Regions from separate parts of the Streptomyces sp. W1SF4 genome, predicted to be linked through region 2. Evidence: riboswitches for the same ligand, from Rfam matches in the RefSeq annotation. Region 2 holds a riboswitch; each other region holds the start of a gene.

Evidence for each region. A riboswitch is a leader RNA that binds a small molecule or an ion and turns the genes downstream of it on or off. The one in region 2 is predicted to bind cyclic di-AMP.
Region 1: linked by a shared signal. The riboswitch ahead of D1J60_RS26785 (M23 family metallopeptidase) and the one ahead of D1J60_RS14165 (transglycosylase family protein) in region 2 are both predicted to bind cyclic di-AMP.
Region 3: linked by a shared signal. The riboswitch ahead of D1J60_RS29660 (M23 family metallopeptidase) and the one ahead of D1J60_RS14165 (transglycosylase family protein) in region 2 are both predicted to bind cyclic di-AMP.

The regions. Positions count from the first base shown of each region.
Region 1 covers NZ_CP034350.1:5,712,445-5,715,682, forward strand. Annotated here, with positions in the region: gene D1J60_RS26775 (pitrilysin family protein) at 1-134, shown strand, start outside; gene D1J60_RS26780 (pitrilysin family protein) at 155-1,522, shown strand; cyclic di-AMP (ydaO/yuaA leader) riboswitch at 1,740-1,897, shown strand; gene D1J60_RS26785 (M23 family metallopeptidase) at 1,910-2,713, shown strand; gene D1J60_RS26790 (GntR family transcriptional regulator) at 2,883-3,238, shown strand, end outside.
Region 2 covers NZ_CP034350.1:3,065,323-3,068,560, forward strand. Annotated here, with positions in the region: gene eno (phosphopyruvate hydratase) at 1-346, opposite strand, end outside; gene D1J60_RS14165 (transglycosylase family protein) at 663-1,412, opposite strand; cyclic di-AMP (ydaO/yuaA leader) riboswitch at 1,415-1,587, opposite strand; gene D1J60_RS14170 (transglycosylase family protein) at 1,863-2,927, opposite strand; gene D1J60_RS14175 (cytochrome P450) at 3,055-3,238, opposite strand, start outside.
Region 3 covers NZ_CP034350.1:6,377,848-6,381,085, reverse strand. Annotated here, with positions in the region: gene D1J60_RS29670 (MBL fold metallo-hydrolase) at 1-40, opposite strand, end outside; gene D1J60_RS29665 (SGNH/GDSL hydrolase family protein) at 209-994, opposite strand; gene D1J60_RS29660 (M23 family metallopeptidase) at 1,158-2,159, opposite strand; cyclic di-AMP (ydaO/yuaA leader) riboswitch at 2,164-2,366, opposite strand; gene D1J60_RS29655 (tyrosine-protein phosphatase) at 2,698-3,238, shown strand, end outside.

The DNA of each region.
Region 1 (3,238 bases), 2.6 Mb from region 2:
CCGAGGAGGTGCAGGCCGTGGCCGCGGCCAGGCTGCGCCCCGACAACCGCGCGGTGCTGGTCTACGAGCCGCTGGCCGGCGCCGAGGCCCACGAGACCGAGCAGCACGACGAGAACGAGGGGGCGGAGCAGTGAGCGACACCGCAGCCGTCACGATGACCTTCCACCCGCGGCCGCAGGCCGGCGAGGCGAAGCCGTGGGCCTTCCCGGCCCCGGAGCGCTCCACGCTGTCCAACGGCCTGACCCTGCTGCGCTGCCACCGCCCCGGCCAGCAGGTGGTGGCGGTCGAGGTCAACCTCGCGGCCCCGCTGGACGCCGAGCCCGAGGGCCTCGACGGGGTGGCCACCATCATGGCCCGTGCCCTGTCGGAGGGCACCGACAAGCACTCCGCCGAGGAGTTCGCCGCCGAGCTGGAGCGCTGCGGCGCCACCCTCGACGCCCACGCCGACCACCCCGGCCTGAGGGTCTCCCTGGAGGTCCCGGCCTCCCGGCTGCCCAAGGCGCTCGCCCTGCTCGCCGAGGCCCTGAGCGCGCCCGCCTTCGCCGACAGCGAGGTCGACCGCCTGGTGCGCAACCGGCTCGACGAGATCCCGCACGAGCTGGCCAACCCGCAGCGCCGCGCCGCCAAGGAGCTCTCCAAGGAGCTGTTCCCGGCCGCGCTGCGGATGTCCCGCCCGCGCCAGGGAACCGAGGACACGGTCGCGCGGATCGACTCCGGTGCCGTACGCGCCTTCTACGAGGCCCACGTACGCCCCTCCACCGCCACCGCGGTGGTCGTCGGCGACCTGACCGGCATCGACCTGGACGCCCTGCTGGCGGACACCCTGGGCGCCTGGACCGGCGACACCGCCCCGGCCCGCCCGGTGCAGCCGGTGACGGCCGACGACACGGGCCGCGTGGTCATCGTGGACCGGCCCGGCGCCGTCCAGACGCAGCTGCTGATCGGCCGGATCGGCCCGGACCGGCACGACATCGTCTGGGCCCCGCAGGTCCTCGGCACCTACTGCCTCGGCGGCACCCTCACCTCCCGCCTGGACAAGGTGCTGCGCGAGGAGAAGGGCTACACCTACGGCGTGCGCGCCTTCGGGCAGGTGCTGCGCTCGACCGCCGACGGCAAGGGCGCCTCGATGCTCGCCATCAGCGGTTCGGTGGACACCCCCAACACGGGTCCGGCGCTGGAGGACCTGTGGAAGGTGCTGCGGACCCTCGCGGAGGGCGGCCTGACCGACGCCGAGCGGGACGTGGCGGTGCAGAACCTGGTGGGCGTGGCCCCGCTGAAGTTCGAGACGGCCGCCTCCGTCGCCGGCACGCTCGCCGACCAGGTGGAGCAGGAGCTGCCGGACGACTACCAGGCGCGGCTGTACGCGCGGCTGGCCGAAACCGGTACGGCGGAGGCCACTTCGGCCGTGGTGAACGCCTTCCCGGTGGACCGTCTGGTCACCATCCTGGTGGGCGACGCCGCGCAGATCGAGGAGCCCGTCCTGGCCCTCGGGATCGGTGAGGTCACCGTCGTCTCCAACTGAGCGGCGGGGGGCCCGAGACGGGCCGGGCTCCGGCCCGTTTCCAGGGGGGCTCCGGCGGAACATCCGCCGGAGCCCCCTTTGTCCGTTTGGTGGCGTGGTTGCAGGTATGCGGTGTGGCGTACGCAACAAAACCGCTCGTCTGTTTGGCGATTGACTGATGATCCGCCTAGCGTCGGCCGTGCTGTTCGTCAGTTGTAACCGCCGCACCCGCGGCACCGGACAGCGATCGCCGAGTCCCCGTCAGGCGCGAGCCTGGGGAGCCGGGGACCCACATGTCCCTGGGGTGAATCGGACCCCCTCGCCAGAGGAGGCCCGTAGGAGACCTTCCTGCTCCGAACCCGTCAGCTAACCCGGTAGGCGAGAGGGAAGGAAAGGATCACCCCCTTCATGGCGTTTGGCAGTCGTGCCGCCGGTTCTGGTAAGCACCGTGGTTCCAGCCGTCTGAGCCGCAAGACCGCCGGCTTCGCCGGCGTCGCCGCCCTCGCCACCACGGGCGTGGTCGGCACCCTGGCCGCTCCGGCCTTCGCGGCGGACCACAGCAGCTCCCCGTCCATGGAGGACACCGGTCAGAACGCGATCGTCGTCGCCGACGGTCTGCAGGACGACATCGAGGTCCAGGCCGCCACCCAGCAGAGCGCCGCCGAGGCCGTCGCCGCGCAGGCGCAGGCCGAGGCCGAGGCGAAGACGCGGGCCTCCGAGGCCAAGCGCGCCGCCGAGGCCAAGGAGAAGGCCGAGCGCGAGGCCGCCGAGAAGGCCGCCCAGGAAGAGGCCCGCAAGCGCCTCAACACCTTCGTCGCCCCGGTGGACGGCTCCTACGTCAGCACCCAGTACGGCGCGGGCGGCGGCATGTGGTCCTCCGGCAGCCACACGGGCATCGACTTCCACGCCGACGAGGGCAGCATCGTCCACGCCGTGGGCGCGGGCACCGTCGTCGAGGCCGGCTGGGGCGGCGCGTACGGCAACAACGTCGTCATCCGCCACAACGACGGCACCTACACCCAGTACGGGCACCTGATGTCGCTGAGCGTCTCCGCCGGCCAGACGGTCACCCCGGGCCAGCAGATCGGCCTGTCGGGCTCCACGGGCAACTCCAGCGGCCCGCACCTGCACTTCGAGGCCCGCACCGGCGCCACGTACGGCACGGACATCAACCCGCTGACGTACCTGCGCAACCACGGCGTCGGCGTCTGACCCGCACGCACGCGGCACGCTTCACCGAGGAAGGCCCCGGCTCACCGAGCCGGGGCCTTCCTCGTATTTCCGGCCCTCTTTCCGCACCCGCTCGTAAACCCGCCGCGTATTGCAATAGAGTCGCGGCACGGCCACGATAAACCGAAACGAAACCAGCGGAGGTCCGGCCTTGCGTATTCCGGCGCACGCGGTGTGCACAGCGATTCGCGACGACATCGTCTCCGGTTTCTTCGGTCCGGGCGGCCGGCTGACCGAGGAGGTGCTCGCCCGCCGCTACGGGGTCTCGCGCGTTCCGGTCCGCGAGGCGCTGCGGACCCTGGAGTCCGAGGGCTTCGTCACCACGCGGCGGCACGCGGGCGCCTGTGTGGCCGAGCCGACCGCGCAGGAGGCCGCCGACCTCCTGGAGCTGCGGATGCTGCTGGAGCCGCTCGCGGCCTCCCGGGCCGCCCGGCGGCGCACCGACGGCCACCTCAAGGTGCTGCGGGGGCTGGTCAGGCTGGGCCGGGAGCGGGCCGGCCGGGGCCG
Region 2 (3,238 bases):
CGCCGAGGATGGCGTTGGCGCCGAGCGAGCCCTTGTTGTCGGTGGCGTCGAGGTCGAACATGGCCTGGTCGATCAGGCGCTGCTCGGTGGCGTCGTAGCCGACGAGCTCCGGCCCGATCTGCTCGATGACGGCGAGGACGGCCTTCTCCACGCCCTTGCCCATGTAACGGTTGGGGTCACCGTCGCGGAGCTCGATGGCCTCGAAGGCACCGGTGGAGGCGCCGGACGGAACGGCAGCACGGCCGGTGCTGCCGTCGTCGAGGCCCACCTCGACCTCGACCGTGGGGTTGCCTCGGGAGTCCAGGATTTCCCGGGCTACGACGACGTCGATGGACGGCACGAGCATCTCCTTCTGGGATGTGACGCTGGGTGTGCGGTGGCGTGTGGGCCGTGGGACGGCCTTGCCGACTAGAGCCTAACCGGCTCCGGGGTGTGGGCTGCCCGACCGCCCGGCTCCTGGGACGAAAAAGGGTCCGAATACCCGTCTTCCGGGACATAGGACCCTTGATTTCACGTGCTTGCCGGGGGAACGGGCAGCGGAAGCCGGTGTTCCGGTTCCGCAATGCGGTGACCGGCGGACGACACGCCGCCGCCCGGCGCGTGGGGGGATACGCGCCGGGCGGTGGGGATGCTGCGGGGTGCCGCGAGAGTTACGCGGACGTTCAGGCGAGCTTCAGCTTCTGACCCGGGAAGATCAGGTCGGCGTCGGACACGGTGTCCTTGTTGAGCTCGAAGAGCTTCTCCCAGCCGCCCTTGACCTTGTTGGCGTCGGCGATGGTGCCGAGGGTGTCGCCTTCCTTGACCGTGTAGGTGCCGTTGCCCGTCTGCGGGGTCTCGGCCTTCGGGGTCGACGGCTTGGCCGGGGTCCAGTTGCCGGAGCCGGCGCCGGAGCCCTTGGTCTCGGTCTCGGTCTTCGGCGCGGACGGCTTGGCCGGGGCGGGCTTCGCCGGGGCCGGCTTGGCCGGAGCGGGCTTGGCCGGGGCCGGCTTGGTCTCGGGCTTCGGCTTGGCCGGGGTGGTCGAACCGCCGCCGTTGTACGAGGAGTTGGACAGGCCGACGCCGCAGTGCGGCCACGCGCCCTTGCCCTGGCCCTTGAGGACCTTCTCGGCGATGGCTATCTGCTGGCCCTTGGTGGCCTGGTTGGCCTGCGCGGCGTACGACTTGCCGCCGTACGCGGCCCAGGTGGAGGCGGAGAACTGCAGGCCGCCGTAGTAGCCGTTGCCGGTGTTGATGGACCAGTTGCCGCCGGACTCGCAGGCGGCGACCTTGTCCCACTCGGCCGCGGTGGCGGCGCTGGCGGTACCGGCGGCCATCAGCGGGGCCGCGACGGCGACACCGGCGACACCGGCGAGCGTGACGATGCGGACGGCCTTGGAGCCGCGGCGGTGCTTGCCCTTGCCGGAAAGCAGCATGGATTTCTCCTCACCGACGCCTTCGAGGTGAGCTGTCGGGTTCGGGCGGATGAGTTGCCCGGTCACGCGGCGCGGCGCGTGTCTTCACCCCTAGCCGGTACGCGGGCCGTCTCTCAACGGCCCTTCCCGGCGCCTACCTTGGTTCCCCCGCTCCTGCCTTCGGCGCTTGCGCGACGACTGTTCCCTCCGTCCGCCGGCAGGATTCGGCGATGCGGTCGAAGGAGCCCGCGGTGGCGAGCGATTCAGAAGGTAGACAGGTCTCTCCCCGATGTTCAACGTGTGATTTTGGGGAGAAACCGGCCTACTTGCCTTCCTGAAGAGCACGTTTGTGCAGGTGAGAAGGGGGTTTGCAACAGTTCCGGAACGAGACACGCCAGTTGTCCGGAAGAGATGCATGTCTCATTTGGCGATAACGGACATTCAACTCTTAATGGATGTCCGAACTGCCCACTATTTCTTGGTTAGATCCAGGTTCTGTCCGGGCTTGATGAGGTCCGCGTCCCCACCGATGACCTGCTCGTTGGCCTTGTAGAGCTCGTCCCAACCGCCCTTGACGCCCTTGGCCTTCGCGATGTCCGAAAGGCTGTCGCCCGGCTTCACGGTGTAGACGGGCTCCGCGGCGGGTACTGACGCCGCGCCAGGCGCCCCCTGCACCTCGATGGCGGCCGGGCCGCGGTGCTTGCCCGAGCCGTCCGACGCCGCGCCGGACGGGGTGCCCGCCGTGGCGCCCGGGGTGGCCGGAGCGGTGGGCGTGGCGCCCGGGGCGGGAGTCGCACCCGGGGTGGCCGGAGCCGTCGGGGTGGCGCCCGGGGCCGTCGGGGTGCCCGGGGCCGTGGGCGTGCCCGGGGTGGGCGTGCCGGGGGTGGGCGTGCCCGGCGTCGGCGTGGGCGTGCCGGGCGTCGTGGGCTGGACCGTGTAGTCCGGCTCGGGCATGACGGGCAGTCCGCTGGAGGGGCCCAGCGGGTAGTCCGGCAGCCCGCTCGGGTTGGACGGGGTGCCCGGCGCCGGGGTCGGGGCCCCGAAGTCCGTGGAGGGCTTGCCCTTGCCCGCGTTCGGCACCGAACCGTCGGGGCGGCCCTTGGTGGGCGCGACGGGCGCGGGCTCCAGCTTGTCACCGGGGTCCACGTCGGGCGCGGGGCCCTGCTGGGTCAGCCCGGCCGAGGCGGAGCACAGCGGCCACGCCTGGGGGCCCTGGGAGGCCAGCACGCGCTCGGCGACCGCGATCTGCTGGGAGCGGCTGGCGAGGTCGGGGCGCTCCGCGTACGCGAGGCCGCCGGCGTTGCGCCACTGTTCCAGGGTGAACTGCAGGCCGCCGTAGGCGCCGCTGCCGGAGTTCGCGCTCCAGGTGCCGCCGCTCTCGCAGTCGGCGACCTTGTCCCACGTGGCGGTGTCGGCCGCGTTCGCACCTGTGGCGGCGAGCAGCGGCATGGCCAGCGCGGAGCCGGTGACTCCTGCGGTGACGACGATCGCGGGTACCTGGCGGGGGCGTCTGTGGCGGCCGTTCCCGGGAAGCATGAGGCTGCACCTTTCGCATAACGGCGGGGTAACGGCAGAACCTAGCCGCCTTCGAACGGATGTCACAAGTTCGGCGGTGGAACGGTGCGGAACTGACTTCCGGTCAGTCCGGCGGCCCCCCGCGCCCTCAACCGTTCGGGACTGTGAAGCGGACGGGGAGGGTGCGCAGCCCCCGCATGATGAGTCCGCCGCGCCAGCGCAGGTCCGTAGGGGGAATCGCAAGTTCCAGATCCGGCAGACGCTTCAGCAAAGTTCCGAGCGCCGTCTGCCCCTCGAGACGGGCCAGCGGAGCGCCGAGGCAGTAGTGGATC
Region 3 (3,238 bases), 3.3 Mb from region 2:
GGGCGCGCAGCCGGGGACGCGGGGGAAGGGAGCCGGTCAAGGCGCCTCCTGGGAGGGTGCGGGACAGGACGGTCGAGTGCTACGACCATCCCAACGCACACCGGCCCCCGAGGATTCCGCCGCGCGGTGTCCGGACAGCCGTGGCGGCCGTCACCCCGCTGCCCGTCCCCCGCCGCCCCTCCCCCGCTCCCCCTCCCCCGCGCGTCCGTTACAGCGGCAGCAGGTCCGGGCGCTTGGCCTCGACGTGGTCGCCGGAGGACTCGCCGCGCAGCCGGCGGCCGATCCACGGGACGAGGTGCTCGCGCGCCCACTGGATGTTGTCGCGGGTGACGTCGACCGAGCCGCGCGGCGGGACGGGCGGCCAGGGCTGGTCCGGGTCGGCCGGCACCTCGTAGCCGAGGACCTGTGCGGCGCGCAGCGCGACGCGGGTGTGGCCCTCGGGCGAGAGGTGGAGCCGGTCGTGGTCCCAGGCCCGGCGGTCCTGGACGGTCTTGAGGGACCACAGGTCGAGCACGGGGCAGTCGTAGCGGTCGGCGATGGCGCGGACGTGGACGTTGTACGTCGCGATCTTGCCGCGCAGGTGCTTGAGGACCGGCACGCCCCGCGTGTCGAAGCCGGTGGTGATCATCACGAGGCCCACGGAGGCCTTGAGGTCGGCGAGGGCCGCCTCGAACCGTTCCGCGACGTCGTCCGGGTCGCTGCCGGGGCGGATGATGTCGTTGCCGCCCGCGCAGAAGGTCACGAGGTCGGGGGCGAGTTCCTTGGCTCTCGGGACCTGGTCGGCCACGATCTGGTCGAGTACTTTGCCCCGCACGGCCAGATTCGCGTACCGGAAGTCGTGCTCGTCGCGCTGATCGGCCAGGAGTACGGCGAGGCGGTCCGCCCAGCCGAGGTAAGAATCCCCGGGTCCCGGGTCTCCCACGCCTTCGGTGAAGCTGTCCCCGATCGCCGCGTACGAGCCGATGGTCTTCAGTGTCGTCTTCGTCGCTGCCACAGGACAGCATCCTTCACCTTGGCAACCAACCTACGCCAACGTAATGAGGGGTTGACGGGCCGTGATCTATACCACGCGGGGGATAAGGAATAAGTACACGCGGGGCCGGGACCCCCCTCGGGCCCCGGCTCCGCGCGCGTCCTCGTGCCGACGGCGGGTGCCGTCAGATGCTCACGCCCTTGGAGCGGAGGTAGGCGAGCGGGTCGATGTCCGAGCCGTAGGACGGCCCCGTGCGGATCTCGAAGTGGAGGTGCGGGCCGGTCACGTTGCCGGTCGCGCCGGAGAGGCCGATGGCCTGGCCGCCGGTGACGCTCTGGCCGACGGAGACGGAGAGCGAGGAGAGGTGGCCGTACTGGGAGTACTTGCCGTCGGCGTGCCTGATGACGACCTCGTTGCCGTACGCACCGCCCCAGCCTGCGGAAACCACGGTGCCCGCGCCGACGGCCCGGACGGTGGTGCCGGTGCTCGCGATGAAGTCGACGCCGGTGTGGTAGCCGGAGGACCACATGGCGCCGCTCGTGCGGTACTGGGTGGAGACGCCGCCGCCGACGGGGGCGGTGAAGCCGGACGCGGCGGCCGGCGCGGCGGGCGCTGCGGCCTTCTCGCTCTTGGCGGCGGCGCCGGAGCCCTGGGCGGCCGCGCCGCCGGACGTACGGCTGGGCTTGCCGGCGGTAGTCTTGCCCGCGGCCTTCGGGGCCTTGCCGTTCAGGCCCTCGGGCGCGGCCGGAGCCTCGCTGGAGGATTCCTCGACCGGGGCCGCAGGGGCCTTGGGGGCGGGGGCCGCGTCCTGGCCGCCGACGAGGTTCAGCTTCAGGCCCGGGTGGATGAGGGAGGGGTCGGCGCCGACGGCCTCGCGGTTGTCGGCGTACAGCTGCTCCCAGCCGCCCTCGATGTGGCGCTCGGCGGCGATCTTGGAGAGGTAGTCGCCCGGCACGACCGTGTAGACGGTGGGTGCCGCCGCCGTGGGGGCGGCCGCGGGGGCGGCGGAGCGGAGGGCCTGCGGGGCCTGCGCGCTCTGGGCGGGGACGGACGCGGCCGGGGCGGCGTTGGCGCCGGCGGCACCCATCAGCGGGAGCGCGAGGGCCGCTCCGCCGGTTCCGGCGACGGCGAAGCCACGGGATATCGAACGGGACTTCGGACGGCGGTGCTTACCCTTTCCGGGCATGGCGAATTCCTCTCCGGCGCCTGCGAGGTGAGCTGTCGGGTTCGGACTGGAGATGTCCGGCCGTACGTGCGGTGCACGGGTTCGGCTTCACCCCTAGCTGCGCCGGAAATGATCCGGAACAGCGGCCTACCTGGTTCCCCCGCTCCTGCCGCGCGCGATGGTCGGGTGCGGTTCCCGGGCGGCGGCAGGATTAGGCGGTCCACCCGGATCGATCGCGAAGGTAATCGAGCGGGGTGGCGGGCAACAAGCCGCGAATTCCCTGACGGATTCGCAGATTGGGGGGATCAATGGAATTCCGGTCACCCTGCGTCCATTCCGCACCATCAACAACCGCTCTCACAAGGCAATTCGGTTCCCGCGATCAGGCACGCACGGTCACCGTATGATCTGGCTCACGGGGCCGGGCCCGATCTCGCCTCCACATATGGCAAGTTGGTCCCAACCGGACCAATTCGGACACCACGACCCACGCGGAGGAGTACACGTGACCCAGCAGATACCCCAGCCCCTTCCGGCCGGACCCGAACGCGGCACGGAGATGACGGGAGTGCGCAACTTCCGTGACGTGGGCGGGTTGCCGACCACGGACGGACGGAGGGTCAGGCCGGGACGACTGTTTCGAAGCGGACATCTGGCGCATGCCACCGAAACCGATACAGAGTTCCTCGCCTCGCTGGGGCTGCACACCGTCTTCGACTTCCGCAACGCGGCCGACCACGCGCTGGAGGGCCCGGACGTCGAACTGCCGGGCGTGCGCAACGTGAACATCCCGCTGACGGATCCGGCCGACGGCCGGGAGTTCTGGAAGATGGTCCGCGACGGCGAGCTCGACCAGCTCCGCGGCCTCCTGGGCGAGGGCCGGGCCGCCGCCCGCATGACGGACTCGTACCGCACGATCATCCGCACCCGCACCGCCGAACACAGCCGCGTCGTGCACGCCCTCGCGCTGGACAGCGTGCCGGCTCTGATGCACTGCGCCGCCGGCAAGGACCGGGCCGGGCTGTCGGTCGCGGTGACGCTGCTCGCGCTGGGCGTGGAACGCGAGGCGATCGTGGCGGACTACCTGGAGTCCAACGTCC